DNA from 4 places in the Priestia sp. J2 genome. Region 2 is predicted to be linked to each of the others. Evidence: riboswitches for the same ligand, from Rfam matches in the RefSeq annotation. Region 2 holds a riboswitch; each other region holds the start of a gene.

Region 1 (8,126 bases), 2.4 Mb from region 2:
TCTAAAATATCTGGACGCTTCATCCCCCATCGTTTTAGCATATTGGCATAGCTTTCTACCACGGTCAGGGGTGTTTTTAATTCATGAGAAGCATCGGATACGAACTGCTCTTGCTTTTTATAGTTTTCCTCTAATAAATCCATCATATTATTGAAGGTGTTGGCCATTTGATCTAACTCATCTTTAGAAGAGGAAGAGAGAGCGATTTTTTTGAATGTGCGAGACACTTGAATTTCTTCCATAGTATGAATAAGAGATTTGATAGGCCGCAAAATGATTTTACTTAAAAGCCGTCCGGCAAATATGGTCGGAATTAATATAACAAGAGAGGCAATAAGCAAGATGAATTTTAACGTCTGTAAAGATTGTTCCACGTCTTCGAGTTGTTCCGTGACTTCTAAAGAAACGACTTCACCGTTCGTCCAAATGACCGGAGTATGCGAAATTGCGTATAGGTGGCCGTCGTCTTCTTTGATGGTTGTTTGTTCATTTGAATAATAAGAATAGGATAAGTCCTGAAGCTCTTTCGTTTGATCAGTAACCGATACAACTAAAGGCCTCCCTGATTTAGGCAAAATACGAATCATTCCGTTAGGAGGCAAATAGGCACGAAGCAAATTGGCTTGTTTAACCGTCGAACTTGTTTGTTTTAGACCATGTGTTACGTTGCTTGTTTCTGCTTGCAAACGTTCAATTGCATTGTCTTCCATGGTTTTCTTGAAAATGAAGTAAATCGAGCTGTTCGCAATCACTAGCAGAATAAAAAGCAGCACAGTTGATGTAAGGATAATCTTTGTTTGCAGTTTCATGAGCTACTCCTTAAGCATATAGCCAACGCCCCGCACTGTTTGAATGTAGGGTGTTGAAAATGGAGCATCAATTTTTTTGCGCAAATAACGAATGTATACGTATACAATATTCGTGTCGCCGTAGTAATCAAATCCCCACACGTTTGTAAGAAGCTGTTCAAAGCTTAGCACTTGATTGTTGTTTTGAAGCATATAGACAAGCAAATCATATTCTTTAGGAGTCAGCTCAATAGCTTCATTTTCACGCGTGACTTCTCGCGTTTTTTCATTCACAACTAAAGTTCCTAGCTGCAGAGTATCTGCTTCTTTTTCAGCAGGAGATGCTGATGCAGGATGGCGAAGCCAGACGCGGATACGTGCAAAAAGCTCCTCAATTTGAAAGGGCTTTGTAATGTAATCGTTCGCTCCTAAATCTAGTCCGCTTACCTTATCAGGAAGGGCGTCTCGAGCGGTTAATAAGATAACGGGCGTCTGATCATCGTTTGCTCGAATGCGACGCAGTACTTCGAGTCCGCTCAATTCAGGAAGCATCACATCTAAAAGCAGCAAATCCCAATCATGTGCTTGAAACTCTGCCAATCCTTCTGTCCCTGTATAAGCCATGCCCGTTTCGTACCCTTCGTGTTCAAGCTCGAGCTGAATCAAACGAGCAATTTTGCGTTCATCTTCTACAATTAAAATTCTGCCTTTACTCAAAAAAATTCCCCCTTGTGTCTATGTATAGTTGCGTACATTATAGCATGGAGAGATTCGGGGTGTATAAATGATAAGGAAATCAATGGTTATTTACTAAATATATCAATAATAGCCCGAGAAATAATGTTCATTTTCCCAAGAAACTGATAAGATAGCTAATGACATTTAAAAATAAGAAAGGATTTCGATTATGTTATCAGCTATTAATTCAGTAGACTATACCATTTTCCATGCGGTGAATCAGTATGCCTCGCATGTGAAGTTTGTAGATTCGCTAATGGTATTCTTTGCAGATTATGCCCAGTATGTACTTATTGTTTTACTCGGCTTGTTTTTACTTATTAATAAAAACGGCAGCCGTGTTGTAGCATTTCAAGCTTTATGTGCTTGTGCCACAGGAGTCATTATCAATAAAGTGATTAGTTTATTTGCTTATCGAGATCGTCCGTTTATCTCTCACCACGTGAATCAGCTTATTGATCACGCCGCGAATTCTTCATTTCCAAGCGATCATGCTACATCTGCATTAGTTATCACTTTTACCATCTGGCTGCATTTCAAACGTTCAGGGCGCATGTGGGTTGTCATGGGTGCACTCATTGCATTTTCACGCGTATGGGTTGGCGTTCACTATCCATTCGATGTGTTAACAGGAGCTATTCTAGGCTGCGTGCTGGCGCTGTTTATTCATTATGTTATTTTTAATACGAAACTGATGAGGGCTATTACCAACTTGTCTATTTTTCGAAAATCAGCTTATGACGAACAGTCTCAATATTATTAAGAAAAAGTCGCATATACGCGGCTTTTTTTATTGGGAAATTTTTAATGTATTTAACACTTGTTTTTTAAAATTAAATTGTGTACAATTAAATTGCAGAAACGATAAATAAAAAATTTTAATAAAATTACTAAAAAAGAGGAGAGATTTATACATGAAAGCTTTATATGAAACGACAGTCGTTAACACAGGTGGAAGAACAGGAGAAGTTCATTCTTTAGATAATATCTTTAATTTAGACGTTGCAACACCTCCAGCGCTTGGTGGAGAAGCAACAACAGCAACAAACCCAGAGCAGCTATTTGCAGCTGGATACAGTGCTTGTTTCAACAGTGCGTTAGAATTTATGTTGAAAAAACATAACGTAGAAATTAAAAGCAGTGAAGTAAAAGCTACGGTTCAGCTGCTTCCAGATAAAGCTGATCAAGGAGTAAAAATTGCTGTAGCGCTTGAAGCTCATATCGAAGGCTTAGATTTAGAAACAGCTAAAAAATATGTAGACCTAGCCCACTCATACTGCCCGTATTCAAAAGCAATCAGCGGCAACGTAGACGTAACGGTAGAAGTAGTTTAATTGCTTTAAAAAGCCCTGTTAAGCATGTAAAGCTTAGCAGGGCTTTTTTATTTGAATTTTCTCTATTCATTTGTAAGGAGTACTAGTATAATGAGGAAGAAAATGAATCATTCGCACAGTTTAGGTGCTCTTACATAGCGTAAGAGGTAACAGGGAATCGAGTGCAAATCTCGAGCGGTCCAGCCACTGTAAGCAGGGAGTTTTCTATCTTATCGTCACTCAAAACGGGGAAGGCGGTAGAAAATGATGATCTCAAGCCAGGAGACCTACCTATTCTGTACACTTGACTCTTCTAGGAAAGAGGCGGTGTATCAAGGTACGCAGTGAGCAATTACTGTTTATTTTCATATGCCGACACATCCTCAATTTCTATAGAATTGAGGCTTTTTTACGTTTTATTTTAAAAAAAGGAGTGTAGGAAATGGAAGGTTTATCAGTTTTTTTACTTGTCTTTTTATTAGGAATCAGGCACGGATTAGATGCAGATCACTTAGCTTTTATTGATGGCCAGACCCGATATAATTGGCGAATGGGCAGCCGTTTTGCCCCGTGGGTCGGAACGCTGTTTTCACTCGGTCATGGAGGAATGGTGGCCGTCACGGCCGGGGTGCTGGGCGTAGTGATGAAGAATTTTACGTTTCCAGCATATTTCGATCATTTTGCATCTTGGGTATCTATCATCTCTCTCTTTCTGATTGGGACATTAAACACATATCATTTGCTTCGAACTAAAAACAAAGAAGAAGAGTTTCAGGTGAGCGGGTTAAAAGGGAAGTTTATTCCGAAAATCGCAAAAGGAACAACGAATCCTTTTTTAATTATTCTTGTAGGAGCGCTGTTTGCCCTAGCAGCTGAAACGGTCAGTCAAACGGCCGTGTGGTCTCTAGCTGTAGGGAACGCAGGCAAATATACGCCGCTTTTATTAGGACTAGTATTTATGTTTGGTATGATGCTGACAGATACAATCGATTCACTGATTGTACATAAAATGGTGAATGAATCGAGTAAGTTTGGGCAATCTGCTTCCCGCTTGATGGGCTGGGTTATTGTTATCCTCGCATATGGGGTGTCCTTCTACTTAGCATTCACTTTCTTTAATCCATGGGCCGAAGTAAACTTTGAAATGGTTGGCGTTATTTTGTTTATTTTTTTAGTGTCTATGTTTGTATTTGTAAGTGTGAAGTCAAAAGGGAAAAATATCAAAATAAATGTCAATTAATAAAATGAAAGCTTTAATCTGTTGAAGATTGAAGCTTTTTTGTATAAATTTGTTGAAGTTTATGGCTATTTTCGGTCGGTTATGAATAAGTTAAAGTATTATCTGTATTTTAAGGATGGAAAATTGTCTGAAAACCATTATAATTAAGGATAATTTAAGGTCGTTATGTGAAACGTAGAACATACTCATACGTACGATAAATAAAAGCAATGAATGCACAAGCAGCAGGGGTTGTTTGGAGGAGGAATTGATTTGAGTCAGGTAATGGTAGAACAAAGCGTATTTAGTTATTTAAAAGAACATGAACAAGAGATGCTCGAAGATTTAGTTGGATTTGTGAAAAAAGAATCACCGTCCTACAGTAAAGAGTTAGTGGATCAGTGTGGAATGTATTTAACGCAGCTGTTTCAGAAGCGTTTAGGCGTAGGGTATGAAATCATAGAAGAAAAAGAAGTAGGAAACCACTTGAAATTTACGATTGGAGAAGGAGAGAAGCAGCTTTTAATTATCGGTCACTTTGACACGGTATGGGAAAAGGGAAGGCTGAGTCTAAGAACAGAAGGAAACAAGCTTTATGGTCCGGGAATTTTAGATATGAAAGGCGGCATTATACAATCTATATGGGCGATTAAAGCGATTCAAGAGCTTGGCTTATCGCTGGATAAAAAAATTGTGTTTTTTTGCAATTCAGATGAAGAGATTGGATCAATTTCCTCTAAAAAATATATAGAAGAAGAAGCACAAAGAAGTGAAGCAGTGCTAGTAGCAGAACCTGCGGTGGCGGGTTCAGGTGCGTTAAAAACGTCGCGCAAAGGAGCGGGGATTTTCACCGTAAAGGTGTGGGGACGAGCAGCCCACGCTGGTAATCACCACAAAGAAGGAATCAATGCTATTGAAGAGCTAGCGCGCCAAGTGATTTTTCTGCAGAGCTTAACCGATTATGAAAAAGGTACAACGGTGAACGTTGGGACATTTACCGGAGGCAGCGGTACAAATGTAGTGCCGGAATATGCAGAAGCGCACGTGGATTTACGTGTTTCTACAGAAGAAGAAGCAAAACGTATGACGGATATTATTTTGAATTTAACGCCCATTTTAAAAGGGATTAAGATTGAAGTAACAGGAGGCATGAATCGTCCTCCAATGGTTAAGTCTAAACAAACGGAAGAGTTATTTGAATGCGCTCAGTCAATTGCGGCCAAACTGGGTATGAAATTAGAAGAAGCAGCTGTTGGAGGCGGAAGTGATGGCAATTTTACAGCGGCTATTGGCATTCCCACGTTGGATGGATTAGGAGCATGCGGAAAAGGAATACATGCAGAATATGAACATATTCAAATTGATACGTTGTCCGAGCGTTCTTCTTTATTTGCGAATTTGCTGCTTCAAATATAAAAAAAGCCCGCCTCAAACGGCGGGACTAACCTGAAAGCTTATATTGGGAGAGTATAAGCTTTCTTTTTTATTTACTGCTTTCTTCTTGAAGAGAAAAAGCAGTTTCTTTCTTTTTAAATACCACTTTATCAAGAGCAAGGAACTGGCTTCCTGCAACAAATAAGTGAGCAGACATGGCAATTAAGGCAATATCAAACTCAAACCCGCCAACGAATCCGCTTTTAAGCTTGGCTGTAAAAATAGCGCCAAGCATAACTGCCACAAATAAAGCAGCTACGACTCTTGTTGCTAGACCAAGAATAATCAGAACCCCACCTACAAGTTCAATTGTTGCCACAATATATGCCATGAAACCAGGGATTCCTAAGCTATCGAAGAAGCCTACTGTATTTTCAATTCCCCCTTGCCATTTTTGAAAGCCGTGTACTAAAAATGTAAAACCTAATACTAAACGAATAATAAGCGATCCAATTTCGACGTTTTTATTCACTTTACTTCCTCCTTTAAGTGTATTTGAAAAACACTACATTATGTAGTGTAAAAGCCCGTAAAAAGAAATGTAGCAATTAAATAAAGTCTTTCTTATTTGGATAATTTTACAACATTATGAACATCACACTACACATTGTAGTGTGATGTTTGTTCCCAGTCAAGTAAAAATATAAAATTAGATCATTTGGCATACAAAAAATTTCTGAAGGGCACTTGAAAAATCCTTTAATTATGTACAATTTAGTTCCTTATTTTCAATCTTATTCTCCAACATGCTATACTGATGGCGGAGGTGTTACGATGCGCTTAGAAAATAAAAGAGTTATTGCGCTTGTTAGTGCAGACTTTGAAGATCTAGAACTATGGTATCCAGTGATGCGTCTTCGCGAAGAAGGAGCAGAAGTACATTTAGTTGGAGAAAAAGCAAACGAAACGTACATGGGGAAATACGGTGTTCCAGCCGTATCGGACTATGCATTTAAAGATGTTGATCCAGCTGAATATGACGCTATTTTAGTACCTGGAGGCTGGGCGCCGGATAAACTGCGCCGCTACCCTGAAGTAATTGAAATGGTTCGTCATATGGATGAACAGCAAAAGCCAATCGGCCAAATCTGCCATGCAGGATGGGTATTAATCTCTGCAAAAATCTTAGATGGCCGAAACGTAACAAGTACGCCAGGAATCAAAGATGATATGGAAAATGCGGGAGCTATTTGGCATGATGAAGCAGTCGTAATCGACGGCCACATCATTTCAAGCCGCCGTCCGCCAGACCTTCCTCCTTATGCAAAAGCATTTGCTGATGTACTAGCAGAGCAATAAGAAAAAAGCCGAAACCATATTGGTTTTGGCTTTTTTATAAGATTCCCTAAAAAAAGAAATGATAAAGTAAATAAAAAATCATCATTAAAAAAGCGAGCAGATGCATCTGCTCGCTTTTGTTCGTGTTTCTTATCAGTAACTTGCTTTTTGCAAGTGTAAAAACAAAATGATTACTTTCTTTATAAAATCCATGATTACGGTTTTTGTATGTTTCGTTGTTGTTAGGGCACAATTAGCATTGATTGTGCTTGCATGGATTTCATCCATTGCCGCGGTTTGTTTTTCCACATGATCGATTAACCTAAACGACGCAAGCCCTACCTCTCTTGCATCCTTACGGCTCCGAAGCCGATCCAGTGTGAATAAGTTTTGTTCAAAGACATGTGTCGAATGCCAGTATTTTTACCTTGCATTGTACGATACATCCTTTCAAGTTACTTTCACTATGTCCAGCTCTTAAAGAAAAGCCAGAAATCTAAATATAACACTTCAGTTGATCTATGTCAAATAGAAAAAATATTTTTTTCACGTGAAACAATTGCAGCTAAAACATGGTTAAGTAAAGGGATATCCTTTTTATATAGAAGAGTTTTTTGATACGATAAGCTAGAGGAATCCTAGAGGAGGATGAACAATGAACAAAAATGAACAGTTTCGAAATGATGTATTGAACAGTGTAGAATCATTAACATATGAACAATTAAATCAGCAGCCAGCATCTAATACATGGAGCGTTATGCAAGTATTAGAACATTTATATTTGATGGAGCGCATGATTGTTTCACGTGTAAAGGATCAGTTAGAAAACGGTGTAAATCAGCCAACCGAAGATAAGCCGTTTCATTTAGCGGTAGACCGTTCTCGAAAAGTAGATGCACCGGCTCAAGTTACGCCTTCTAATGAAAATCAGACATTAGAAGAAATGAAGAGTAAGCTGGCGGAATCAAGAGCGGCTTTAGTAGAGTTAGAAGAAACAGCCAGTGAAGAAAACCTAAAGCAAAAATCGTTTCCACATCCTGTGTTTGGGTTAATGGATTTAAAGCAATGGATTGATTTTATTGGCTATCATGAAAAGCGTCACCAAGAACAAATAGAAGAAATCAAAACAGCAATTGGCGCATAAAAAAACAGGCATTCCGCCTGTTTTTTTATTTTTGGACCAAAATAGGGTAATCCGACATCATCCATATCCCAACACTGTATGTTTGGGGATTATGGTTCCCTACGGTAGAGCCTGTTTGGATGGTAAATGAGAGTTGCAGAGGGTCTTGATCGTAATAAATTGTTTGCTTGGTGGAAGGGGAATAGAGTCGCTTCGGAGGGATTTTAGGAACC
Region 2 (8,126 bases):
GAGGAGGGGGTCATCCAAAAGCTTCTGGATGCAAGTTAACGGCTGAAACATTTGCTCTTTTCGTCACGGATCACTTGTTTAAAGACGAAGAAAAAAGTGAATAAAGCGTATAAGGAGGAGATGATATGTCATTTAAAGATTTAGTTGTTGTTGTTACGGGAGCTGCGAATGGAATAGGAAAAGATGTATCACGCGCATACGCAAAACAAGGAGCAAAAGTGGTATTGGCAGATGTGGACGAAACCGAAGGCGAGCGTCACGCAGAAGCTATTCAAAGACAAGGCGGAGAAGCCATTTTTGTAAAAACAGACGTCCGAAAAGAAAGCGACATTTTACATCTCGTTGAAAAAACGGTCAGTACGTATGGAACGATACATATTTTGATTAATAATGCAGGCGTTTCTCGCTGGAAATCACCGTATGAGCTAACCATTGATGAATGGGATGACATTATCAATACGAACCTGCGCAGCGTGTTTCTATGTTCTCGCGAAGCAGCTAAAGTGATGAGGAAAAACGAAAGCGGAGGCTCCATTGTAAACTTAGCTTCTACAAGAGCTTCAATGTCTGAACCAGATACAGAAGCCTATGCTGCTACAAAAGGAGGAATCGTTGCTTTAACTCATGCACTTGCCATTTCGCTTGGTGATGACAACATCACGGTAAATGCTATTTCTCCAGGATGGATTGAGACATCTGACTACGATGGCCTTCGTGAAATCGATCATACGCAGCATCCGTCTAATCGGGTAGGAACGCCAGCGGATATCTCAAGAGCGTGTATGTACTTAACAAACGTCGAAAATGATTTTGTAACAGGAGCTAACCTCGTAGTAGACGGGGGAATGACGCGAAAGATGATTTATGAACATTAAGTATCTATAAAAAAGGCTGAGATAAAAATATTTTAGACGAAGTGAAAAAATGAACCCTTGATCAAAATTTTTGATTAGCGGTTCGTTTTTTTATTACGGTGAACGTAGGTTTCACCTGTTTCGTTCCTTCTAGCAGTTGATTGAAGGGCACGACGAAGACTCCTGCGGAAAAAGCGGAACAGATGAGACCCCGCAGGAACGCAAGTTACGAGGAGGCTCAGCGGCCGCCCGCGGAAAGCGAAGTCGTGCACGGAAATCAACTGCGGTATCAAAAGCGGTTCAGCTCATATATCCCATTTGTTTATTTTAGATTGGATTCATTTCGTTATGTCTCAACCTCTTTTGATGATCAACAAAAAAAAATAATTTTTCTGTTGACAGGTAATAATAATCATTGTAAAGTAAGTTACATAAAGTAATTAAATTTCAATTAATATTTTTTTAGTTTAATATCTCGAATTAGAGATATAAGAATTCATTATATCTTGTTTATCTCCTTTTATCAGGGGGAAGGGTATAAACATGCAATTTAAGCTTAAAAAAACAAACAATTAGGAGTGTGGAAAATGGGTTTTTTAGATAAATTATTTGATAAATCAAGTGATCAACAACAGGTTGGAAAAGATTTTTATGAAGCAATTAAAAACCGACGTTCTATTTATGCAATTGATAAAAATGTAAAAATGTCAGAAGAAAAAATTGAAGAAATTATTAACTTTGCGGTGAAACATACTCCTTCAGCATTTAATTCCCAAAGCGCACGCGTAGTCGTTTTATTTGGCGAACAGCATGATAAAGTGTGGAATATTACGAGAGAAACGCTTCGTAAAATTGTTCCAGCTGAAAATTTTTCAGATACGGATCAAAAAATGAACTTATTCGGAAGCGGCTATGGAACAGTTCTTTTCTTTGAAGATCAAGAAGTAGTTGAAGGGCTGCAAAAGCAGTTCGCATCTTACAGCGAAAATTTCCCGGTTTGGTCTAACCAATCATCAGGCATGCTGCAGCATGTGATTTGGACAGCGCTTGAGCTCGAAGGCCTAGGAGCAACATTGCAGCATTACAATCCATTGATTGACGATGAAGTAAAAGCAGCTTGGAATATTCCGAGTTCATGGAAATTAATTGCCCAAATGCCATTTGGTAATCCCGTGGCGCCAGCGGGTGAAAAAGAATTTCAACCACTAAGTGAACGTGTAAAAGTATTTAAATAAGCAAAAAAAGAGGTACGGACAAAATTATTTTAGTTGAAGCAAAATCCGAACGATTCATCGTTCGGATTTTTTTATTGGTATGGCAAGCGTAGGCGTTGCGTATGTAGCTGCTTCTAGCGGTTGATTTTGTTATATCTCAGACCCTTTTTTACGGTAAATAGTTTGAATATTCTTTTATGTTTAACCTAAGAAAAATGCGGTTAAATAAGAGGAGTAGTCCTCAAATCTTCTGTGGAATTTATGCGCTATACATAAGCAATTCAACGATGTTTTACAAAAAAAAAAGTTTTTAACTTGGTTTTTTAGAGAATATTTGTTAACATATCCACTTGTGAGGTCTTAGTAAGAGGAGGATGATGTAAAGAATCCCATATCGGACGCAAGGGCGTAGATATGTGGAGTGGAAATTTTAAAGGAGGATATTATGTCTGATCAAGGAAATCAAGGAAAGTTTAAAAAATCAATATCGTTACTTGACCTAACGTTAATTGGGATGGGAGCTATTTTTGGTTCCGCCTGGTTATTTGCGGTTAGTAACGTAGCGTCAAAGGCTGGTCCAGCCGGAAGTTTTTCGTGGCTGATTGGCGGAGTCATTATTTTACTTATCGGTTTAGTGTATGCTGAACTTGGAGCAGCGCTGCCGCGTACCGGTGGAATTATCCGTTATCCGGTTTACTCACATGGTCATTTAGTGGGTTACTTAATTTCATTCATTACCATTATTGCTTACACAAGTTTGATTGCCATCGAGGTAACGGCTGTACGTCAGTATGTTGCGTTTTGGCTTCCTGGTCTAACTAAACATGGTTCTGAATCGCCTACTACAATCGGCTGGTTATTTCAGTTCGCGTTATTAACGCTATTTTTTATCATTAACTACGTAAGTGTAAAAGCATTTGCTAAGTCAAATGTTATTATATCTGTGTTCAAATATGCGGTTCCTCTTACAATTATCGTCGTGTTAGCTTATCACTTTAAATCAGCTAACTTTACAACTGGCGATTTTACTCCGTTTGGTTTTAATGGTATTCAAGCAGCCATTTCAACAGGTGGCGTTATGTTTGCTTACCTAGGACTTCACCCTATTGTTTCTGTAGCCAGTGAAGTTAAAAACCCGCAGCGTAATATTCCAATCGCGCTCATTATCTGTATTGTACTTTCAGCGATTATTTACACAGCACTGCAAGTATTGTTCATTGGTAACATTCCGGCTGATATGCTATCAGGAGGATGGGGAACAATTCAAGAGCAATTCTCTTTACCATTTAAAGATATTGCACTTATTTTAGGCCTTGGCTGGTTAGTAACGCTTGTTATTTTTGATGCTATTTTATCACCAGGCGGTAACGGGAACATCTTCATGAATACAACTTCTCGTTTAGTTTATGCTTGGTCTCGTAATGGAACACTATTTAAACGTTTCTCAAAAGTAGATAAGAAAACAGGAATTCCACGTGCGTCACTATGGCTATCGTTTGGAATGTCCGTATTCTGGACACTGCCATTTCCTTCTTGGGAAGCGCTAGTAAACGTATGTTCAGTAGCACTTATTCTGTCTTATGCGATTGCGCCAATTTCAGCTGCTGCATTCAGAGTAAATGCAAAAGACCTTAAAAAGCCTTTCAAATTAAAAGGCATGAGCGTTATTGCTCCTGTGTCATTTATCTTCTGTTCATACATCGTATATTGGTCAGGATGGACGACAATTTCTTGGCTTCTAGGATCACAGCTTCTAATGGTTGTTATCTACGTAGCATTTAAGAAATACGTACCAACTGACGTTGTAAAATTTGCACAGCAGCTTAAATCTGCTTGGTGGCTAGTTGCTTATTATATTATTATGCTTGTTATCTCTTACCTAGGCTCATTTGGTGGAGGACAAGGTGTGCTAAGCAACCCGCTTGACTTAATTTTAATTGCTCTTGTTTCAATCGGTATTTTCTACTGGGCGAAATACACGGGTTTGCCAAAAGCAGTTATCGATACGGATGATTAATAAAAAACACGGCATGAATTCATGCCGTGTTTTTCGTTTGTATAGGGGCGTACTCTATTTATTTATCAAACAGCCACGTTTTTAAGATAGCAGCATACTCACGAAAGTAGGCTTGAAGTTTAATTGAATTTGGTGTCTTTGCACCTAAAGGATAAACGTCAAAACCTTGACGCTTGGCAATAATAGAGGCGCGAAATAAATGAAAATCACTGCTAACAAGCACGACTTTTTTGTGTTGAATATCAACTTTCTTTTTAGTGAAAGTGAAATTCTCAAAAGTAGAAGTTGACTGATCCTCTTTTATCATTCGATTCTTTTTAATTCCTTCTTTTCGTAGAAAACGATAGGCTGCTTCTGCTTCAGAAATTTCTTCATCGGATCCTTTTCCACCCGTTACGATAACTTTTGTTTGTTTATGAGTCTTTAAATAAGATAAAGCCGTTTTTGCTCGTTCTTTTAAACTAGGAGACATTTGATCTCCGTCTACTTTCGAACCTAAAATGAGCACATAATCTGCTTTTTGCGGAACAGGCTGATGAGCGGTTTGATACATACAAAAAGACATGATTACAGCATAAAGAACAAGCAAACTAATAAAGATATAAATGATTTTTTTCTTCAACTACGAGCACCTTCCTAGCTATTTCATAAGATGTTTGGAAAATAATTGTTATTATAGCATACGAGACCCAAATAAGTATAAACACAGTAATATATAATAATAGAAGAAAATCGTTATTGTGAATGGTTATAAAATTCGTTACAATAAAGAATAAATGATTTTAAAAGTGCCTCTAAGGAGGATAATAGGGAAATCGGTGTAAATCCGGTGCAGCCCCCGCTACTGTAAATGTGGATGAACCTGCAAAGACCCACTAGTCAAACTAGGAAGGATGCAGAAGTAAAATGAAGCATAAGCCAGGAGACCTGCTTTTAAAAACCCCTTATTTTTCGGTGGGAGAAATAAGTCAAGACAATGTGTTAATGAGCGCATGACCAAACCTTGACTTTTACAGTTAAGGTTTTTTTATGTGATAGGGAGTGGAAAAAGTGAAAAAAGGAAAACCTCTTATGATTCAAGGAACGCACTCAGACGCTGGAAAAAGCATGATTGCTACAGCGTTTTGCCGTATTTTTAAAGAAGACGGCTATCAAACTGCACCGTTTAAATCGCAAAATATGGCGCTTAATTCATACATTACAATGGATGGAAAAGAAATTGGAAGAGCGCAAGGAATTCAAGCTGAAGCGGCTGGAGTAGAAGCAACAACCAATATGAATCCTATTTTAATTAAACCAACTCGTGATCATGAATCTCAAATTGTCGTTCATGGAAAGCCGCTTCGTAATATGTTTGCTTTTCAGTATCGGCAAGAATTTTTTAATGAAGGTTTGAACGTTATCACGGAGTCTTATAAAGAGCTTGCCAATCATTATGATCGAATTGTGATTGAAGGTGCTGGAAGTCCTGCTGAAGTGAATTTGAACGATCGGGAACTGGTAAATATGCGCGTAGCAAAGATAGCCCAAGCCCCTGTTGTGTTAGTAGGAGACATTGATAAAGGAGGGGTTTTTGCGAGTCTGGTGGGTACTCTTCAATTGCTTCCAGATGAACATAAACCTAGAGTAATTGGAGTGTTAATCAATAAATTCCGAGGAGACTTAGAGCTTTTAAAACCGGGGTTGAAGTGGTTTGAAGAATACACGGGAGTTCCGGTACTAGGAGTGATTCCTTATATGCACGACGTGGAAATTGACGCTGAAGATTCGCTATCACTCAGAAATTACTCAACGCTTGTGAATCCGTTAAAAGAAATCGATATTGCGGTTATCTCGTATCCTCGCATCTCAAATTTTACGGACATTGATCCTCTAAGCTTAGAAGAAGACTGTCATGTGAGACTTGTAACCAAGCCATCACAACTAGGTACGCCTGATTTAATTGTTTTACCAGGAAGCAAAAATACGATTGAAGATGCGCAGTTTTTACAAGAAAGCGGCCTGGATCTAGCCATTAATCAAGTCTTGAACGCAACGAACGCTCACGTTATTGGCATCTGCGGGGGATATCAAATGTTAGGCGAGACAATTACGGACCCCGATGCAGTAGAGTCCCGGATTGAATCTATTAAAGGGCTGGGTTTGCTTCCAGTGGAAACCGTTATGACAACCAGCAAAAAAACAGAAAGAGTTTCTGGATATGTTCAGTTAGAGAGTGAGAAGGTTTCAATTGAAGGCTATGAAATTCATATGGGAAAGACGATTTCTAAAAGCATGACGGAAGCCTTTGCGGTGGTAGATGATCAAAAAGAAGGAACGGTTAAAGACAACATCATTGGCACGTATGTTCATGATGTGTTTCATAACGATGCTTTGCGCAGAGCTTTGCTTAATCAAATTCGTAAACATAAAAAATTGCCGCCTATTACGGATACATTCAACAGTCGCCTGCAAAAAGAGGAGTCTTTTTCAAAAGCAGCAGCATATGTGAGAGAAGCTGTAGATATGGAAAAGCTGTATCATTTAATAGACAACTATAAAAGCCCGGAGCAAGCACAAAAAGTGTAGCTTGTAGAGGTTTTCGCTTGTTTTTTCACCGAGAACTTTAGTACGCTATTCTACGTTGCCTAGTTCAACAGTCTAGCACTCGTAACAAATAAAAGATGATTGTTTCCAATACTATGTAGGATGGAAACATGGTTTATGGACAGGAAAATGAATGGTTAATGTAATGTAAAACATCACGCCTCGTTTCCTAGAGGAGCTGAAAGTATTGATTTTTAAACGTATTTTTTTAAACAAAGCATCTATTTTATACATAGTCAGTTTATTTATTGTATGTACTTCGGTGATTATGGGAGTATTTATTGGTACAGTTTCGTTAACCGTAGGAGATACAATCAAAATTATTATTGGCCACCTTACCGGACTATCCTTATATCACGGTCCGGAAAACATGGATTTAATCATTTGGCAAATTCGTTTTCCAAGAGTACTGGTGGCATTTTTAGTAGGAGCTTCGCTTTCAATAGCAGGGGCTGCCTTTCAAGGGCTATTAAGAAACTCTCTTGCGGATCCTTACACGATCGGAGTTTCCTCAGGTGCAACCCTTGGCTCTGTCATGGCAATTTATTTTCACTGGAGTATTTTTGGTTTGTCTATCTTCACGCTGCCTGTAGTCGGCATCGTATCTGGTTTTATTACTCTTCTTTTAGTTTTTGGTATTACGAAACTCGCAAGCGGCAATTTGGCCAATGAAACCATCATCTTAGCGGGGATTATTTTATCATCCTTTATGAGCGCGCTTATTTCATTAATTGTAGCTCTTTCTCCTGAAGAAGATGTAAGGCAGGTTTTATATTGGCTAATGGGAAGCGTATCAATGAGAGGATGGTCGCATATTCAAATTTTAGGGCCGTTCTTTTTAGTCGGTACGATTATGCTGCTGTTACATGTGAAAGAGCTGAACGGCTTAGCATTTGGCGATCAATCCGCTCAATTTATGGGGATAGACGTAAAGAAGAAAAAAAGAATGATTTTAATAGGTGCATCCGTATTAACCGGGGCTGCGGTATCAGTATCTGGGGCAATTGGATTTGTTGGCTTAGTTATTCCCCACGTAGTGCGTCTCGTAGCGGGAGCTAATCATAAGCATGTACTGCCGCTTTCTATTTTAATCGGAGGAAGTTATTTGGTTTTAGCCGATTTATTAGCAAGAACGATATTAGAACCTCGTGAACTGCCGATTGGAGTCGTAACCGCCTTAATTGGTTCGCCAATTTTTACGCTGCTGCTTGTAAAAGAACGTATGCGGAAAAGAGGAATATCATGATTGAACTATATAATGTGACGGGAGGATACGATAAACAGAAACCGACCGTTCGTGACATCACGTTCACCGTAGACAAAGGTTCTTTTGTTGCTTTACTAGGACCAAATGGAAGCGGAAAAACAACGCTTATTCGCTTAATTATGAATGTATTAACCACTCAATCAGGAGAAGTGAAGGTAGAAGGGAAGTCAGTGAAGGCTTATTCACCA
Region 3 (8,126 bases), 470 kb from region 2:
TTTTCTGTTAGGCTCCATAGGTTCAGCGATTGCACCAGAGGAAATTACGTTAACGATTGCGCGCGTCTTTTTAGGTACAGCAGTGGGAACGGCTTCTTCGCTAGTTCCTGCCTATATGTCAGAAATTGCACCTGCTCATATTCGCGGGAAGCTTTCAGGTTTAAATCAGCTAATGATTGTAATTGGATTATTATTAAGCTATATAATAGCCTTTATTTTTGAGCCGGTTCCAAACAGCTGGCGATTAATGCTTGGCAGCGCCGGTATTTTTGCAATCGTCTTATGCATCGGTATGATCAAGCTTCCAGAGTCACCTCGCTACTTAATTAAAAACGGAATGGCAGATAAAGCGCGTGAAGTACTGCGCACGCTTCGTTCCTCAGCAGCGGAAGTCGAAGCTGAAGTATCTGAAATTCAAAGCGTAGCTGTGCATGAACAATCAGGCATTAAACAGCTGTTTCAGAAAAAGTTTCGTTTAGCTTTAATTATCGGTGTCGGAATGGCAACTTTTCAGCAGATTCAAGGCTCCAACTCAATTGTTTATTATGCAACAAGCATTGCCCGTCAAGTTGGTTTAGCGCCGCAGGTAGCTGCTGGTTTTACGGTTATTGTTGGGGTAATCTTCGTTGTGACAACACTTATTTTTCTGCAGTTTGTTGATAAATTCAACCGCCGTACCATTCTTACGGTTGGCGGAGCGGGAATGGCTCTTTCCTTTTTTACACCGGCTATTCTTGGAGCAGTAGGCGTTAATGAATCCGTTGTTAACTGGGTTACGTTAATTGCACTTTGCTGCTTTATCCTTTGCTATGCGTTTTCTTGGGCGCCGCTTACGTGGATCATTGTAGGAGAAATTTTCCCGCTTTCTGTACGCGGAATCGGTGCTGGTATTTCATCTGCCTTTAACTGGACAGGATCGCTGGCAGTAGGGCTTGTGTTTCCAATTTTAGCCGATCAGTTTAGCTTAGGCGTGATCTTTTCAACATTTGGGATCATTTGTGTTCTCGGATTATTCTTCATACGCTTTGTTGTTGTCGAAACCAAAGGGCGCAGCCTAGAGCAAATTGAAACAGACATGGCAGCTCGTTCTGAAAGAAATTCTTTAAGTCCCGTTGAGCGTAATAAATATGTTTAATTGTCGTAAATGTTTTAAATGTAAGGTGCTGAGATAAAAATATGTTAGCTGAAGTGAAAAACTAACCACTAATCAAACACTTTGATTAGTGGTTCGTTTTTTATGGTGAACGCAGGTTTCAGCTGTTTCATTTCTTCTAGCAGTTGATTGGAGAGCAAGGCGAAGACTCCTGCGGGAAAAGCGGAACAGGTGAGACCCCGCAGGCGCACAAGCGACGAGGAGGCTCATCGGCCGCCCGCGGAAAGCGAAGCCTTGCACGGAAATCAACTGCGGGGCAACAAGCGGTTCAGCTCATGTCGGCCTTTGCTCGTCTTTGGATTATGCTCCAGCTCTTATTAATAGATACTGAGATTCTAGCTTTTATGTTGTCCTATCCGTGCTTAACAAAATGAAAGAATAGATAGGCTATGGAAACTAATTTAAATGTGCGTTCTTCTTACAAGAAGATAGTGACCTTCATCAGCAAATTTCCATATAAATAAGTAAGCTTGTTTACTTTTAACTAAATTTATTTAGTAATAAGGGGATTAACTAGTTGATGAATTTGACGCTTCATGAACGTTCTGAAAAGTTATTAAAGCAAAGAATTAAACAATTAAATCCGAGAGATCCATTCAACTTTGTTTTTATGGGCGACAGCAGAGGTGACGGACCAAACGATAATTGTTACACGATGAGCGGTGAATTTGAGCTTGTGTTAAAAAAGGCGGTGGAATTGAATCCGCTGTTCATTATTCATGGGGGAGACACCGTGTATACAGGAGAAAAGAGGTATTTGGAGCACTTTGTTAAAGTTGTCGAAAAAATAGCACCAAACATTCCCGTGTTTGTATGCGTAGGGAATCATGATGAATTAAACCTTGAAGAAAGCAACCTCGAAAACTTCAGAGCCACTATCGGAAAAGTGCACTGGGTCATTGATATTCCTGTCTTTAACTTCCGGTGCATCGCATTAAATAATATCATCAGTCCCAAGAATAAAATATATGGATTTACAGATAGAGAGCTGAATTATTTAGAGCAGCAGCTAGAGGATGCTCCTCGTAATACCGTTGTAGCCATGCATGCGCAGCCAAATATTGGCCGGTGGTCAGACCTGGGAGGTTTTCCTGTAACGACTCCTCAAAGTCAAGAATTTTTTGATTTAATTCAAGAACATCGCGTGAAAAAAGTGTTAGTCAGCCACGTGCATGCGTATGACGAGCAGTTTATTAGAAAAAACAGAAACGGGTCGTTTACGCTTGGAAGAGGTACTGATTTTGTATTATCAGGAGGCGCGGGTGCTCCCCTTGACTTTGAACCGCCTTTAATTTTAAATAATTATAATTTTACGGAGTTTTTTGTTAGCCGGTACGACATTTTAGGACCTCTTCTTTGGAAGGATTTTGGACGACCTCGAAGAAGTTGTTTGTAAAAACAAGAAAGTAGAAAGCTAGGTTCAAAAAAAAGAGGCTGGGAAAAAAGGGTTTTAGGCGAAATGAAAAATGAACCACTAATCAAGCATCTTGATTAGTGGTTCATTTTTTTATTAGGGTAAACGTAGATTTCATGTGTATAGGTCTTTCTAGCAGGTGATTGGAGCACAAGACGAAGACTCCTGCGGGAAAAGCGGAACACGTGAGACCCCACAGGAGCTTATGCGACGAGGAGGCTCAGCGACCGCCCGCGGAAAGCGAAGTCTTGTACGGAAATCAACTGCTGTGTCACAAGCGATTCAGCTCATGTATCCCATTTGCCTTTAGATTGGATTCACTTGGTTATGTCTCAACCTCTTTTGGAAAACCGTACGAAACCTTGTAGCAGAAGGCCCAGTCAAGCGTTATAATAGATAGTGAATGATGATATATTCTCTATATTTGTCATATATTTGTATTACATATGTAATTGAAGAAAAATATTCACTTGATATACTGTTTAATGACTTAACTTTATCTTAACATTCACAGTGAAATGCGTGTTTATAGAGGCTTAAAACATACACAGCAAATGGAGGAGCTATCATGGCAAACGAAAAGATGCAAGAAGGACTCAATCGTTTTATTAAGGAAGATTTAAATGACCTTTTAGGTAGACTGTTCCCTTTAATGGACCGAGAATGTGCGGAAGAAAAGAGAATGCTTATCGAAACGGCGGTAGAGTACATCTATTCTTCAGGGTATCATCAAGGAGCAAAAGACTTGATCGAAACACATCGAAAAGATGATTACAAATTATTAAGGCAAAAATTAGCGTCAACGCCTCCTGAAAACTAATTTTTTTGAAATTTCTTTTGACAACATAAATGTAAGGTGTTAAGATGACTCTACATTCAAAATATTATAAACAATTAAAACTCTTATTGAGAGAGGCGGAGGGACTGGCCCTGTGAAGCCCGGCAACCATTTAACAATCTTGTTAAAAAGGTGCTACATCCTGCAAAGCGTACAGCTTTGAAAAATAAGAGAGGATTTCATAGATACTATGCCTCTCTATTCATGATAGAGAGGCTTTTTATTTTATGTGAATATGTTTTGAATGAACAATTTCATAGAAATGCATCAGGTGCTGTGTAACGAATGTACGCAGCTTAAAAGGGAAGACCGGTGAAAAGCCGGCGCGGTCCCGCCACTGTAATGGGGAGCAACTTATTAACCACTGTTTCATGTTGAAATGGGAAGGGATAGGAAGCGATGAACCTAAGTCAGGAGACCTGCCTGTTGTATGCACTTAAGCTCTACGGGATATAGAGAGGAGTGAGGAATACGTGTTGAGAAAAACAGGCTATCTCAACTTTAGTTAAGTATGCGTATCATCTCTCTTTTCATTTCGAAAAGGGAGATTTTTTAGTTTAGCGATAAAAAAATATATAGGGAGTGGAAAAAATGAGCAGTGTAAAAAGTTCAAATGTAGGTTATCCAAGAATTGGTGAAAAACGAGAATGGAAAAAAGCGCTTGAGCAGTTTTGGGCAGGAAAGATAGAGAAAGATATCTTTCTTCAGGAAATTGAAGCTCTTCGTCTTGGGCATCTGAAAAAACAGCGTGACGCAGGAATTGAATTAATTCCAGTCGGCGATTTTAGCTTATACGATCACGTGTTAGATACAGCCGCTATGTTTGGTTTGGTGCCAAAGCGCTTTGAATATAACGGAGGCCCGGTATCCCTTGAAACGTATTTTGACATCGCCCGAGGAACAAAAGGTGCGGTAGCCTCTACGATGACAAAATGGTTTAACACAAATTATCACTATATCGTACCAGAGCTTGACGAATGTACGCCTGCCCTTGTAGAAAATCGTCCGCTTCAATTTTACAAAGAAGCAAAACAAAAGCTGAATATCAAAGGCAAACCCGTTATTTTAGGTCCAGTAACATTTGTGAAGCTGTCAAAAGGATATAAAAAAAGTGAGTTTAAAAAAGTAGTTGAACAGTTTGTTCCTCTTTATGCAACAATCTTAGCGGAGCTGGAGGCAGAAGGGGTCGAGTGGGTACAAATAGATGAGCCGATTTTAGCTACAACGCTATCAAAAGAAGACCTGGCACTGTATAAAGAAGTCTATGAAGCTTTGAAAAAAGCAGCACCGAATGTAAAAGTCATTTTGCAGACGTACTTTGACAGCGTAGATTACTATAAAGAAGTAGTTGCTCTTCCTGTTCACGGAATTGGATTGGATTTTGTACATGACCGAGGCGAAAATCTCACGGCGCTTAATAAATATGGTTTTCCAACTGATAAAGTGCTGGCAGCAGGAGTGATTGACGGACGAAACATTTGGCGTGAAAACTTGGACGAACAGCTTTTAACAATCAGTGAAATTGAAGAAGCTGTATCAAAAGACCGTTTGATTCTGCAGCCTTCATCAAGTTTATTACATGTTCCTGTCACGGTGAAAAGCGAAAAAACCATTGAGCCAATTCTAAAAAACGCGCTGTCTTTTGCAGATGAAAAGCTGAAGGAAATCACGCTTTTAACAAAAGCGGTGCAGCAAGGAAAAGAAGCAATTGAAAAAGAAATAAGTGTAAGCAAACAAGCGATTCAAGCATTAAATGGATCATCTTTTCGAAACCATCAAGACGTTCAAAAAGAGCTGAAGCAGCTGCACAGCTATAAAGCGGAGCGCCAAGCGCCGTTTGACGTACGTCAACGCGTTCAGCAAGAAGCATTTCAACTGCCGCTTCTTCCAACGACAACAATTGGAAGCTTTCCGCAAACAAAAGAAGTGCGAAAAGAGCGTCTGAAGTGGCGTAAAGGAGAGTTAAGCGATGAAGCATATGAAGCGTACATTAACGCTGAAATCAAAAAATGGATTGAAATTCAAGAAAACATCGGCTTAGATGTCCTTGTGCACGGAGAGTTTGAGCGCACGGACATGGTTGAATACTTCGGTGAAAAATTAGGAGGTTTTCAGTTTACGAAGTTTGGCTGGGTGCAATCATACGGTTCTCGCTGCGTGAAGCCGCCGCTTATTTACGGAGATGTCTCGTACGAGCAGGCGATGACAATCAAAGAAACGGTCTACGCACAGTCTCTAACCAATAAGCCTGTTAAAGGAATGCTGACGGGGCCAATTACAATTTTAAACTGGTCGTTTGTACGTGATGATATCTCACGCTACGACGTGGCCAATCAAATTGCGCTTGCTCTTAGAAAAGAAGTGGAAGCACTTGAAAGTCAGGGCATCTCAATGATTCAAGTAGATGAACCGGCGCTGCGTGAAGGACTGCCGTTAAAACGAGAAAACTGGGAAAGCTACTTGAACGCGGCGGTGTATGCGTTCAAACTAGCCACGGTATCGGTGCAAAACGAGACGCAAATTCACACGCATATGTGCTATTCAGAGTTCGAAGAGATTATTGATGCGATCAAAGCGCTTGATGCCGACGTGATTTCCATTGAAACGTCCAAAAGCCACGGTGAATTAATTTATGCGTTTGAAAAACATACGTATAACCAGGGAATTGGACTTGGCGTATATGATATCCACAGTCCGCGCGTACCGAAGCTTGAAGAGCTGACACGAAACATTGACCGAGCTCTGAAGGTGCTTGACCCTGCACTGTTTTGGATTAATCCCGACTGCGGCCTTAAAACAAGAGGAATCAGCGAGACGGTTGAAGCTTTAAAAGTGATGGTTGAGTCTGCAAAACAAACAAGACAAAATTTATTACAAAACGTTTAATAACAAGAAAGTAAAGACCAAGCACTGTAAACGCTACACTGCTTGGTCTTATAGGTTTTTTAAAGGCCAAAAATATCCATTGACACTTCCCGTAGATTTTTGTATCTTTTTAAAGGTGTTTTTAAAATCAGGGAGGTACAACATGAGTAACAACAGCACGCAGCACGTTAAAATTGTAACAGCGGATCCATCAGCGCTAGGCCTATTCGGACTTGCCATGGTGACACTTGTTGCATCGTTTCAAAAGCTTGGGGTAACCGATGGTGTTTCATTGGTATTGCCATGGGCAATTTTTTTAGGCGGGATAGGACAGCTAATTGCGTCTATGCAAGATTTCAAACATAATAATACCTTCGGCGCAACTGCTTTTGGTGCCTTCGGTTTATTTTGGCTAGGTGTAGCTATGACATGGCTTATTCAGCTTGGCGCATTTGGGGAAGCGCTCGCAAAAGAAGCGGATCCGAAGCAACTAGCATTTGCTTTTGTCGGCTATTTGATTTTCAGCGTTTTTATGACAGTTGGAGCAATGGGCACTCATAAAGTATTATTTATTATTTTTGTGTTAATTGATTTCTTATTTATTGGATTATCGCTAAGTACATTTGGTGTGGCATATGAATACACGCATTTACTAGCAGCAGTGTCAGAGCTATTAATCGCTTTGTTTTCATTCTATGGATCTGCAGCGGCTGTATTAAATACTCACTATGGTCGAGTTGTGCTTCCGGTGGGCAAGCCATTTGGTGCATTTATTAAATAATCAAGACGTTCATTAAACAGCGAAGTAGGGTTGAATTCTGTATGATGCAGAGGTCAATCCTTTTTTGTTTGTGCGTTTTTATATATAGTAGAAAGAGAGAAAGAGAATAGTAGCTTTTAATGAAAGGAATCGTTTCAATGATTATAAGACAAGTGGATGAAAAAGATTTAAACCAATTAATTACGTTAGAAAACAAAGGCTTTACACCTGAAGAAGCTGCCTCAAAAGATGCATTTATCACACGGATCAAAACCATTACTGATACGTTTATCATCGCTGAAGAAAATGAAGAAATAATTGGATATGTGAACGGACCCGTCATTTCAGCTCCGTTTATTACGGATGATTTGTTTAAAAAAACGATTTCGAACCCTGAGACAGGTGGTCATCAAAGTATTTTAGGTATCGTTGTAAACCCCAAGCATCATCATAAAGGAATTGCCAGTATGCTGCTAAAAGAGTTTGAAAAACAAGCACGGAATAAACAGCGCGTAACGGTGACTTTAACGTGTAAAGAAGAATTGATTCCGTTTTACGAAAAAAACGGATATGTGAATCAAGGATTGGCTGATTCTCAGCATGCAGGCGTGCAGTGGTTTAATATGAGTAAGGAGCTTTAATTTTAAGAAAGAAATAAGGAAATGGAAAAGCACAAGCTTCTTTTAAAGGATTTGTGCTTTTTTACTAGTTTCAGCAAATATATAGAAATAAGGGAAAAGTGGACAGGACAAAAGTATTTTAGTTGAAGGAAGATCCGAACGATGAATTGAGATTCTTAATGAAGAATCAAATTCGTTCGGTTTTTTTATTGTGATGATGAACATGTGCTTAATCTATTTCGTTGCTTCTAGCGGTTGGTTGGAGGTCAAGGCTCACCTAGTCCGCGGAAAGCGAAGTCTTGCACGGAAAGCAACAGCGGGATTCATCCTCAATCATTTATCCCGTTTGCTCGTCTTTAGATTGAATTAATTTTGTTATATCTCAATCTCTTTTTTAGGTAGGTAAGAGACATTAATTTGTCAAACATATTTGACAGTAACAAGGAAGATAATATAAGATATGGGTGTAAAAAGTT
Region 4 (8,126 bases), 2.5 Mb from region 2:
TGAAAAACTAATCCTAATAACCAAAAAATAAATAAAAGTCCAATAATCGTCCACAACATAATTTTTTCTCCTTTTTTATATGTAGTATTTGTTATAATTTTATATTTCCCTAAATGTGCATAAATAAACGCATTTCATATACATCTTTTCACTAAAGAAGATTCACATAATGTACAAAAAGCAATCATGTTCTCTGTGGTAAAATAAGTATGTAATCTTATTTAATTTAAGCGGAGATGATTAACTATGACATGGATTGTATTACTTTCCATCATTCTTGTAAGTGCACTCAAAATATTAATAACGTGTCTTCCAACTCCAGTGGTCAAATGGCTTATGACTAAATTTCAATTACACCCAACACTTGATGATCAAAACGCTACTGTCACAGTTGATGGGAAACATTTAGAAGGCAAAGACAAAATGCAAGTGATTGATTATTTTAATAAAGCAACATTTTTAAAACAATATTATGTCCATGAAGGAAATAAGGACTATTATAAACACCTAGAAGACAGTGAAACTCCACTTGTTATCGATACGAAAAAAGGGAAAAACGATGTTCGACTATGCGTATACAGCTATCATGATCATGTCGACGTCGTGAAACAATACAAAAAGAAGATTATCGCCTACAGCCTGCTGTCTGATCACCTTCAAAAGCAGTCCATAACAGCTGACCTAGCTTAAACCAGTCGCCTACAAGGCGGCTTTTTTAGTTTTTAGTTTTAGTTTGAAGTTACCTTACTTAAAAATACCAAACTTTAACATTAAATCTAATGCTATAACATAAATTAATAGAATTTTCTAACTTTTTTAAGAGGTGATGGATAATGCTTTCTTTGTTAGGGTTTGGCATGATTGCTACTTTTCTTTCTTTTCAAGTGGGCCTTTGGGACAACTATTATCATGACAATTACAGCCATTTTAACGAACGCTGTTTCCCTTTAGACTCCTACTATAAAAAAAGGAAGCCGACTACCATAAGGCAATCGGCTCACACATGTAGGATATTGATTTAACACTAACAAAGTACAACACAACACTAGTAATTATATAATATATTTCATTATTTTGAAAGCGATTTCATATATATTTTTAAAAATATTTTGTTACTTGTTTTTTACAGAAAAGAACCACGTTTCAGCCAATTCGAAACGTGGTTCTTTTCTGTAAGGACTTGCCCTACAGGCTATAAATGTAAGTTACGTTCATTATAGCATGAGCCCATATACAGATTCCATGGTAATTACTGTATGATCTCGTTACGTTACGACTCGTTGTATTTTTCTGTCCATGTGCAGCGTATTCCATGGTTCATCCTGTTCAGCTAGCCTTTTGATAAAGCCTTGTGAAGCCCAAAAAGGAATAGCGCCAGGTAAAAAAGGATGAGTATGCAGATACAGCGTGTCATAAAAATGACTTTGGGCAAATTGTTCAACTGCTTTTAACAGCTGCTGTCCAATGCCTAGACGCCGGTACGCTGGATCGACATAGCATTTTACAATCTCAGCTGCAGTTCTATGTTCATATCGCTCTTTTAATGCATGAAACCGTCCATCGTAAGCGTATAAACCAATGGTTCCAATTACTTGTTGATTTTCCGTAACAGCTGCAAAAAAAGCAGCGTCTTTCGCTTGAACGTAATGTTCATTAAAATGAAGCAAATCCACAGGAAGCCGATTTTTTTCCAGCATAGGAAATAGCTCATTCCGCATATTCATGACAAACTGAATCACTTCAGCATCCTTTTCTTTTACTTCTTTAATTTGATACATTTGTACTTCTTGCACGTTTACTGTCACATCCTTTTAGCGATCATTGTATACTTTTTCTTTTCTCTGCTTATGCTGCAATGTTAACTACGGCGTTACGTCTAAATGCTGAGTCAGCATATAATACTCGCTTGGATTTGTTGTCCAGTTTTTCACTTTTTGATTATAAGCAACAACAATGTTTGGATGTACAATCGATGACGTCAGCATTTTTCTATTAATCAAAGCGGTTGCTTGTTTGGCTAACTGATCTCGTTTTGCGTCATCTACTGTTGAATTTAACTGTTCTATCATTTTTGTTAGCGTATCATCATTAATCCGGCTGGCATTTAAACCACCGCCGGGCAAATAGTTCGTACTTAAATAATAGCTGGCATCTCCTCTAGGTGCTGTGATAAGGCTGTACAATGCTAAATCCCAATCATCTTTTGCCATTACATATTCATCGCTATCTTCAACTAGGTGAATCTTAATAGTAATTCCTAACTCTTTGGCATTAGACTGTATAAGCTGAGCAATTAAAGGCAGTTCTGGCAAAGAACTATATGTGACAAGAGAGAGCGATAGTGGCTTTCCATTTTTGATTGCTTTGTCATTTTTGATTTGATAGCCTGCTTTCTCTAAATATTTTTTAGCAGATGTCATACCTCTTTGCTCATTAGCAGTACTATCAGCAAAAGGAAATTGGGGTAAAAATGGACCTCGAGCCGCTGCCGCTTGATTGTTCATGATGCTGCTAACAATTTCTTTTCGGTTCAATAAGGTATCGATAGCTTTTCTTACATTTTCGTCTTTTAATGCGTCATTAGTTTGATTGTAAAGCAATAAATGGGTGCGCACACTAGGTACTCCACTTACTTTAAAAGACGGATCTGTTTGTAAAGTGCCCAAGCTTTCTAAAGGCGGGCGATAAATAATATCGGCTGTTCCAGATTGAAGAGCAGCAACTCGCGCATTAGCATCTTCGTTAAATCCAAAGATCGCACTTTTCAATTTCACTTTTCCACCCCAATAATTTTCATATCTTTCTAATTTTACTTGATTTCCTTGATCAAAAGACAAGACGCGAAATGGACCCGTACCAATGGGCTTCTTAGCTATATTAGAAGCATTAACATCTATAATAGCTGTATTTGGATGCACTAATTCAGAAGGAAATTTAGGCATTGGTTCTTTTAATGTAATTGTCAGCGCATGACTGTTCGCTTTCATTTCTTTAATATTTAAAGCGTTTTTCATCGCATAACTTTGGTCTATCGTTCTTTGAAGAGAAGACTTAACGGCATTTGCATCCAGCGCTTTTCCGTTTTGAAACGTGATGTTCTTTCTTATCATAAATGTCCATGTAAGGCCGTTATCTTTCGTTTCCCACTTTTCAGCAAGCCAAGGCTTTATTTTTAAATCGTCGTTGATTTTAACAAGCGTCTCCCCTACTCCCCCACGAACTGCTGTATAATTATCGTCCGTATGAGGATCAAGCGTTGCAGATGTAAAATTAAATAAAAACGTCACACTTTTATCCGTTTTCTTTCTTTCTTTTATACTTACGCTCTCTTCATTAGGAGCGCAAGCAGTGAGGCAAAGTAACATGAGAAATATCATAGATACAAGTTTTTTATTATTTATCATTCATTTTTCCACCTTCTATTTTAATACACAAAAAAAGCACTTCTAAAAAGAAGTGCTTGCCTTCACAACAAATTCAGATAAACGTATCCCTTGTTTATCGTATTTTTGATTCTGCCAAAACACCTCCCTATCCTCGTAGGTTATTGTGTGCTGCGATTTATGGCAGGTCTCCTGGCTTCAAGTCACTGCCTTATACCGCCTTCCCGTCTCTAAATAGACAGTGGCTTTTTGACATAAGGCTCCTTGTTACAGTGGCGGGACCGCTCCGGATTTTCACCGGATTCCCTTTTAAGGCAATTGAAAAACAATTGCCACCATAAAAGCTGGTTATTTAATTTAGTAGCGTGCTCTTGAAACTCTAGAAGTGGAAGCTGATGGTGAAATATCTTCATCATCAAATCCAGTGGCAATAACGGTTACCATCATTTCGTCCTTTAAATCTTCATTAATCACAGATCCAAAAATCATATTTAAGTCCTGATCAGAAGCGGACGTGACAATATCTGCTGCTTCCTGTACTTCGTAAAGACTCAGGCTGCTGCCGCTCGTAATGTTCAGCAGCACGCCTCTTGCTCCATCAATCGATGCATCTAGCAGCGGACTAGAAATCGCTTTTTTCGCTGCTTCAATTGCTCGATCTGATCCCGAAGCTCGTCCGATACCCATAAGCGCAAATCCTTGATTAGACATAATTGTTTTTACATCAGCAAAGTCAAGGTTAATCAGCCCTGGAACAGCGATTAAATCTGAAATACCTTGAATACCTTGGCGAAGAACATTATCTGCTTCACGGAATGCTTCAAGCATAGGTGTCTTTTTATCAACGATTTCAAGCAAACGGTCGTTTGGAATGACAATAAGGGTATCTACCGATTCATTCATCGCAGTAATACCGCCTACTGCTTGCTTGGTACGTTTATTTCCTTCAAACTTGAAAGGACGAGTAACTACTCCAATTGTTAAAGCATTTAGTTCACGGGCAATTTGGGCAATAACCGGAGCTGCTCCAGTACCAGTGCCTCCCCCCATGCCAGCTGTTACGAATACCATATCTGCGCCTTGCAGTACTTCTTGAATTTGCTCTCTGCTTTCTTCTGCAGCTTCTCTTCCTACTTCTGGATTAGCTCCTGCACCTAATCCTCGCGTTAATGCCGCACCAATCTGCATTTTCACATCTGCTTTAGATAAATTAAGCGCCTGAGCATCCGTATTAACGGCGATAAATTCTACCCCTTGTACACCATGTTCAATCATACGGTTAACGGTGTTATTTCCTCCACCGCCGACTCCAATTACTTTAATTCGCACTAATGGCGATACATCTCCATCAAATCCAAACATTCTAAGTTCCTCCTCAATGATCAAAATTACTTTCTCTTATTATCCGAAAAAACACGTGAAGAACCTTTTACTCCTATGTTTAACGCGTAACTGTTCTTTTGTTTTACAGATTTTATACATTTCTCTTTTAACCTTTAAATCTTTACATCTTTATGTAAAATTATTGTTGTTCCGAAGTTAGTACGCCGAACTCTTTTTTGGTTTTCCCACTCAAAACGGCATATAAGCTTATTGTATCATTCATTTGACAGATGTCTGTATTTAATTTTGAGTAAGATGTGACTAAGAGAATAATATTTTTATAGACAAAATGAGAAAAAGCCCTTAGAAATAAGGGCTTCTCTAGATAATAAACCATTTTATAATTTCCCAGTTAAGAATTGAGCTTCTCCCATACCAAAGCTCCAGTCAGCATTACCGTTTTCAACAATTGAAATCATAATGTCGCTTGGCTGAATTCCGCAGCTTTCTCCCAGCTCTTTTACAATTAATTTGTAAAGAGCTTGTTTTTGCTCTTCTGTTCGCTGTTTGCTCGTCACACTTATAATAACCAAATCCTTGCTTCTCTCAAAGCCAAGACCTGTATCTTCAATAATCATTTCATGAGCAGGATGCTGATGTACAATTTGATAACGATCGCGTTCTGGGACGCCAAAGGCTTCTAGCATCGCTCGATGAGTAGCGTCTAGTAATGTTTTTAACTCTTTTTCGTCTCTTCCTTCTATTACATCAAATCTAAGTAATGGCATACTAAGTAACCTCCAGCTTTTTGTCTAATGTATTATTGCTTTATCATATCACAACTATCATTTGTAAAAAAAAGATACGCTATTCACAATGTGCTCTCTAGTGAAAGAGACCTCAAACTCTTCAATAAAAGCTGAACCTAATAAAAAGAAATGAGCAGCATAACGGCTCATTTCATTAGTACAAAAATATTTATAATAAGAGCTAAAATACATGCAGATACAATGGCAATGAGTACGTTCATCACAAGGTTTTGCGAGGATGTTTTAGCTTGTTTTTTCATATCAGCCCGACTCATCTGTTGCTTTTCATGATCACTTTTAGACATCACGTAGCCTCTCCTATTCATCAAAATGTCAGCAGTGTATAAATGATTTTTGAGAAACCTTGATCCAGTTCTTTTGTATAAACAGCAGCACATGCAGGTTATCATCAGTTATTTTAGCATGTTTTGTCAAATAAGTGGACTATGTAGCGCTTCAATTTAGTATTCACAGCCAAATATATTTAAATTCGTTGCTTTTCTCTTCTTTTCTCGCTATTGTTTGAGAAGAAGGATAATTAGATACGATAAAGGATGATACGATATTGAATAACCATACGCAGCTGCCTCAGTATATCTACACATACGCATGCAGCGAAGAGGAACTCTCACTATGTCAATTAGAGAGACGCTCTCTTTTTGAAATTGAAACTGAGAAACCTATCATAAAAAGCGCCGTTAAACTTGATCCAAGCAGAAGCCCTTTTATCAAAGAGCGATTAGATATTATGTATGAATCAGATGACCTTGCAGATATTTGCAAACAAGTAGAAGATATTGACCTTGGAGATCAAACATTTAAACTCATTTTTATGAAAATTAATGACTTAGAAAAAGATCAAAAAATAAGCTATAAAGGTCAGCGTGCGATTGAACGTGATGTGGGTTGGCATTTTGTAGCAGAAGCAGACTTGCATAACCCTGACCATTTGTTTGGAATTGTTCCATTTGAAGGACGCTGGTATTTTGGAAAATATCAAAAAAGCGAAGCTGTATGGCTGCATCATTTGAAGAAACCGCGTGAATACTCTACGGCACTCAGTACCCGCCTTGCAAGAGCTGTAGCTAACATTGCCGTTCCAAAGCCTGAAGGAATCAAAGCGATTGATCCATGCTGTGGTATTGGTACAGTCCTCGTAGAAGCTCTTTCAATGGGCATTGATATTGTAGGACGCGATATCAACCCACTTGTGACCGACGGATCTCGTGAAAATATTGCGCATTTCGGCTTAAAGGGTGATGTCAAAACCGGACCGATTTCGGATGTTACCACTCACTATGACGTAGCGATCATCGACATGCCTTACAATCTCTACACCCACGCGACGCCTGAAGATCAGCTTTCTATTTTAAAACACGCTCGCCGCTTTGCGGATAAAGTAGTCGTAATTACAGTAGACACGATTGACCATATGATTCATGAAGCTGGCTTTTCTATTTCAGATCGCTGCGTAGCGCGCAAAAGCGTATTTTCTAGACAAGTAGTTGTATGCGAATAAAAAAAGACACCAGTCTAACAGGCTGGTGTCTTTTGATTTACCACTCTTTAGGTTCATAGTCTAATTCTTTGAATAGCTGCGTACGCTCTTTTTTCGTTAAATCTCTCCATTGCCCAACAGGCAAGTTGTTTAAGTGAATATTCATAATACGCGTACGCTGAAGTCGGTATACTTCATATCCGAGCACTTCACACATACGGCGAATTTGACGATTTAAGCCCTGTGTTAAAATAATTTGAAACTCGTACTTAGACAGCTGTGTCACTTTACAAGGAAGCGTTTTTGTACCTAAAATTTTTACTCCCTCAGACATGTTTTTGATAAACTCGGGTGTAATCGGCTTATCTACTGCAACAATATATTCTTTTTCATGCTTGTTTTCTGCACGTAAAATTTCGTTAATAATATCGCCGTCATTTGTAAGTAAAATTAAGCCGTCTGAATCCTTATCTAGTCGTCCGACATGATGAATACGCAAAGGGTGATTGACTAAGTCAATGATGTTTCCCTTTACTTTTTTCTCACTCGTACTTGTAATGCCGACTGGTTTATTAAGTGCAATATATACATTATTTCGAGCAATCCGAAGCTGTTGGCCGCTTACTCGAATATCATCGCCAGGCTTAACTTGATCTCCGATTTTTGCAACCTTTCCATTAACGGTTACTCTTCCTTCACTAATTAACTTATCTGCCCCGCGTCTTGACGCTTTGCCAGATTCACTAATAAATTTATTCAGTCTCAGGTGAATCACAACCTTACATTTAAAAATTTTAAAATTTGTCTCTTCTATTAGAAACCGATATGTGTCAATTTCTATACCGTCCCTATCGTAACATGCTATACGCTTCTCGTCTTCTTTTAATTTCATTACTTGACTATATTTTTTTAACAGAAATAAAAGGATAGCCTCAAAATACTTTGTAAACTTATTCTTAACATTTCAAGCAATGCTTACACCTGTCAAACCAACGTCAATCTTCACTCCTATACAAGACCTAAACGTCTGGATTGACTGATCAGTATAGAGTTGCTACCATCAGGTTTTCTTATGCTTCCAGGAGGAGTAACGCTGGCTCTAACAGCTATGGT

What was found. Region 2 has a riboswitch for cobalamin ahead of LJY09_RS14985 (cobyric acid synthase). Riboswitches for the same ligand answer to the same signal wherever they lie in the genome.
Region 1: linked by a shared signal. The riboswitch ahead of LJY09_RS01665 (HoxN/HupN/NixA family nickel/cobalt transporter) and the one ahead of LJY09_RS14985 (cobyric acid synthase) in region 2 are both predicted to bind cobalamin.
Region 3: linked by a shared signal. The riboswitch ahead of metE (5-methyltetrahydropteroyltriglutamate--homocysteine S-methyltransferase) and the one ahead of LJY09_RS14985 (cobyric acid synthase) in region 2 are both predicted to bind cobalamin.
Region 4: linked by a shared signal. The riboswitch ahead of nikA (nickel ABC transporter substrate-binding protein) and the one ahead of LJY09_RS14985 (cobyric acid synthase) in region 2 are both predicted to bind cobalamin.

What each region holds. Positions count from the first base shown of each region.
Region 1 covers NZ_CP086208.1:304,006-312,131, forward strand. Annotated here, with positions in the region: gene LJY09_RS01645 (HAMP domain-containing sensor histidine kinase) at 1-809, opposite strand, end outside; gene LJY09_RS01650 (response regulator transcription factor) at 813-1,505, opposite strand; gene LJY09_RS01655 (undecaprenyl-diphosphatase) at 1,696-2,289, shown strand; gene LJY09_RS01660 (organic hydroperoxide resistance protein) at 2,441-2,860, shown strand; cobalamin riboswitch at 2,966-3,149, shown strand; gene LJY09_RS01665 (HoxN/HupN/NixA family nickel/cobalt transporter) at 3,282-4,079, shown strand; gene LJY09_RS01670 (M20 family metallopeptidase) at 4,311-5,474, shown strand; gene LJY09_RS01675 (DoxX family protein) at 5,542-5,964, opposite strand; gene LJY09_RS01680 (type 1 glutamine amidotransferase domain-containing protein) at 6,267-6,791, shown strand; gene LJY09_RS01685 (hypothetical protein) at 6,924-7,079, opposite strand; gene LJY09_RS01690 (DinB family protein) at 7,426-7,914, shown strand; gene LJY09_RS01695 (lipase family protein) at 7,940-8,126, opposite strand, start outside.
Region 2 covers NZ_CP086208.1:2,957,411-2,965,536, reverse strand. Annotated here, with positions in the region: gene LJY09_RS15015 (DHH family phosphoesterase) at 1-104, shown strand, start outside; gene LJY09_RS15010 (SDR family oxidoreductase) at 126-875, shown strand; gene LJY09_RS15005 (hypothetical protein) at 1,012-1,185, shown strand; gene LJY09_RS15000 (nitroreductase family protein) at 1,442-2,089, shown strand; gene LJY09_RS14995 (APC family permease) at 2,514-4,085, shown strand; gene LJY09_RS14990 (YdcF family protein) at 4,144-4,707, opposite strand; cobalamin riboswitch at 4,855-5,035, shown strand; gene LJY09_RS14985 (cobyric acid synthase) at 5,127-6,653, shown strand; gene LJY09_RS14980 (FecCD family ABC transporter permease) at 6,859-7,917, shown strand; gene LJY09_RS14975 (ABC transporter ATP-binding protein) at 7,914-8,126, shown strand, end outside.
Region 3 covers NZ_CP086208.1:3,424,015-3,432,140, reverse strand. Annotated here, with positions in the region: gene LJY09_RS17730 (sugar porter family MFS transporter) at 1-1,135, shown strand, start outside; gene LJY09_RS17725 (hypothetical protein) at 1,279-1,527, shown strand; gene LJY09_RS17720 (metallophosphoesterase family protein) at 1,674-2,549, shown strand; gene LJY09_RS17715 (hypothetical protein) at 2,707-2,877, shown strand; gene LJY09_RS17710 (hypothetical protein) at 3,136-3,387, shown strand; SAM riboswitch class I at 3,468-3,578, shown strand; cobalamin riboswitch at 3,658-3,847, shown strand; gene metE (5-methyltetrahydropteroyltriglutamate--homocysteine S-methyltransferase) at 3,997-6,291, shown strand; gene LJY09_RS17700 (acetate uptake transporter) at 6,434-7,051, shown strand; gene LJY09_RS17695 (GNAT family N-acetyltransferase) at 7,171-7,671, shown strand.
Region 4 covers NZ_CP086208.1:482,813-490,938, reverse strand. Annotated here, with positions in the region: gene LJY09_RS02615 (lmo0937 family membrane protein) at 1-59, opposite strand, end outside; gene LJY09_RS02610 (YfmQ family protein) at 247-690, shown strand; gene LJY09_RS02605 (GNAT family N-acetyltransferase) at 1,266-1,793, opposite strand; gene nikA (nickel ABC transporter substrate-binding protein) at 1,863-3,404, opposite strand; cobalamin riboswitch at 3,548-3,738, opposite strand; gene ftsZ (cell division protein FtsZ) at 3,741-4,745, opposite strand; gene LJY09_RS02590 (tautomerase family protein) at 5,105-5,494, opposite strand; gene LJY09_RS02585 (hypothetical protein) at 5,662-5,820, opposite strand; gene LJY09_RS02580 (TRM11 family SAM-dependent methyltransferase) at 6,081-7,034, shown strand; gene rluF (23S rRNA pseudouridine(2604) synthase RluF) at 7,072-7,788, opposite strand; gene LJY09_RS02570 (MFS transporter) at 8,065-8,126, shown strand, end outside.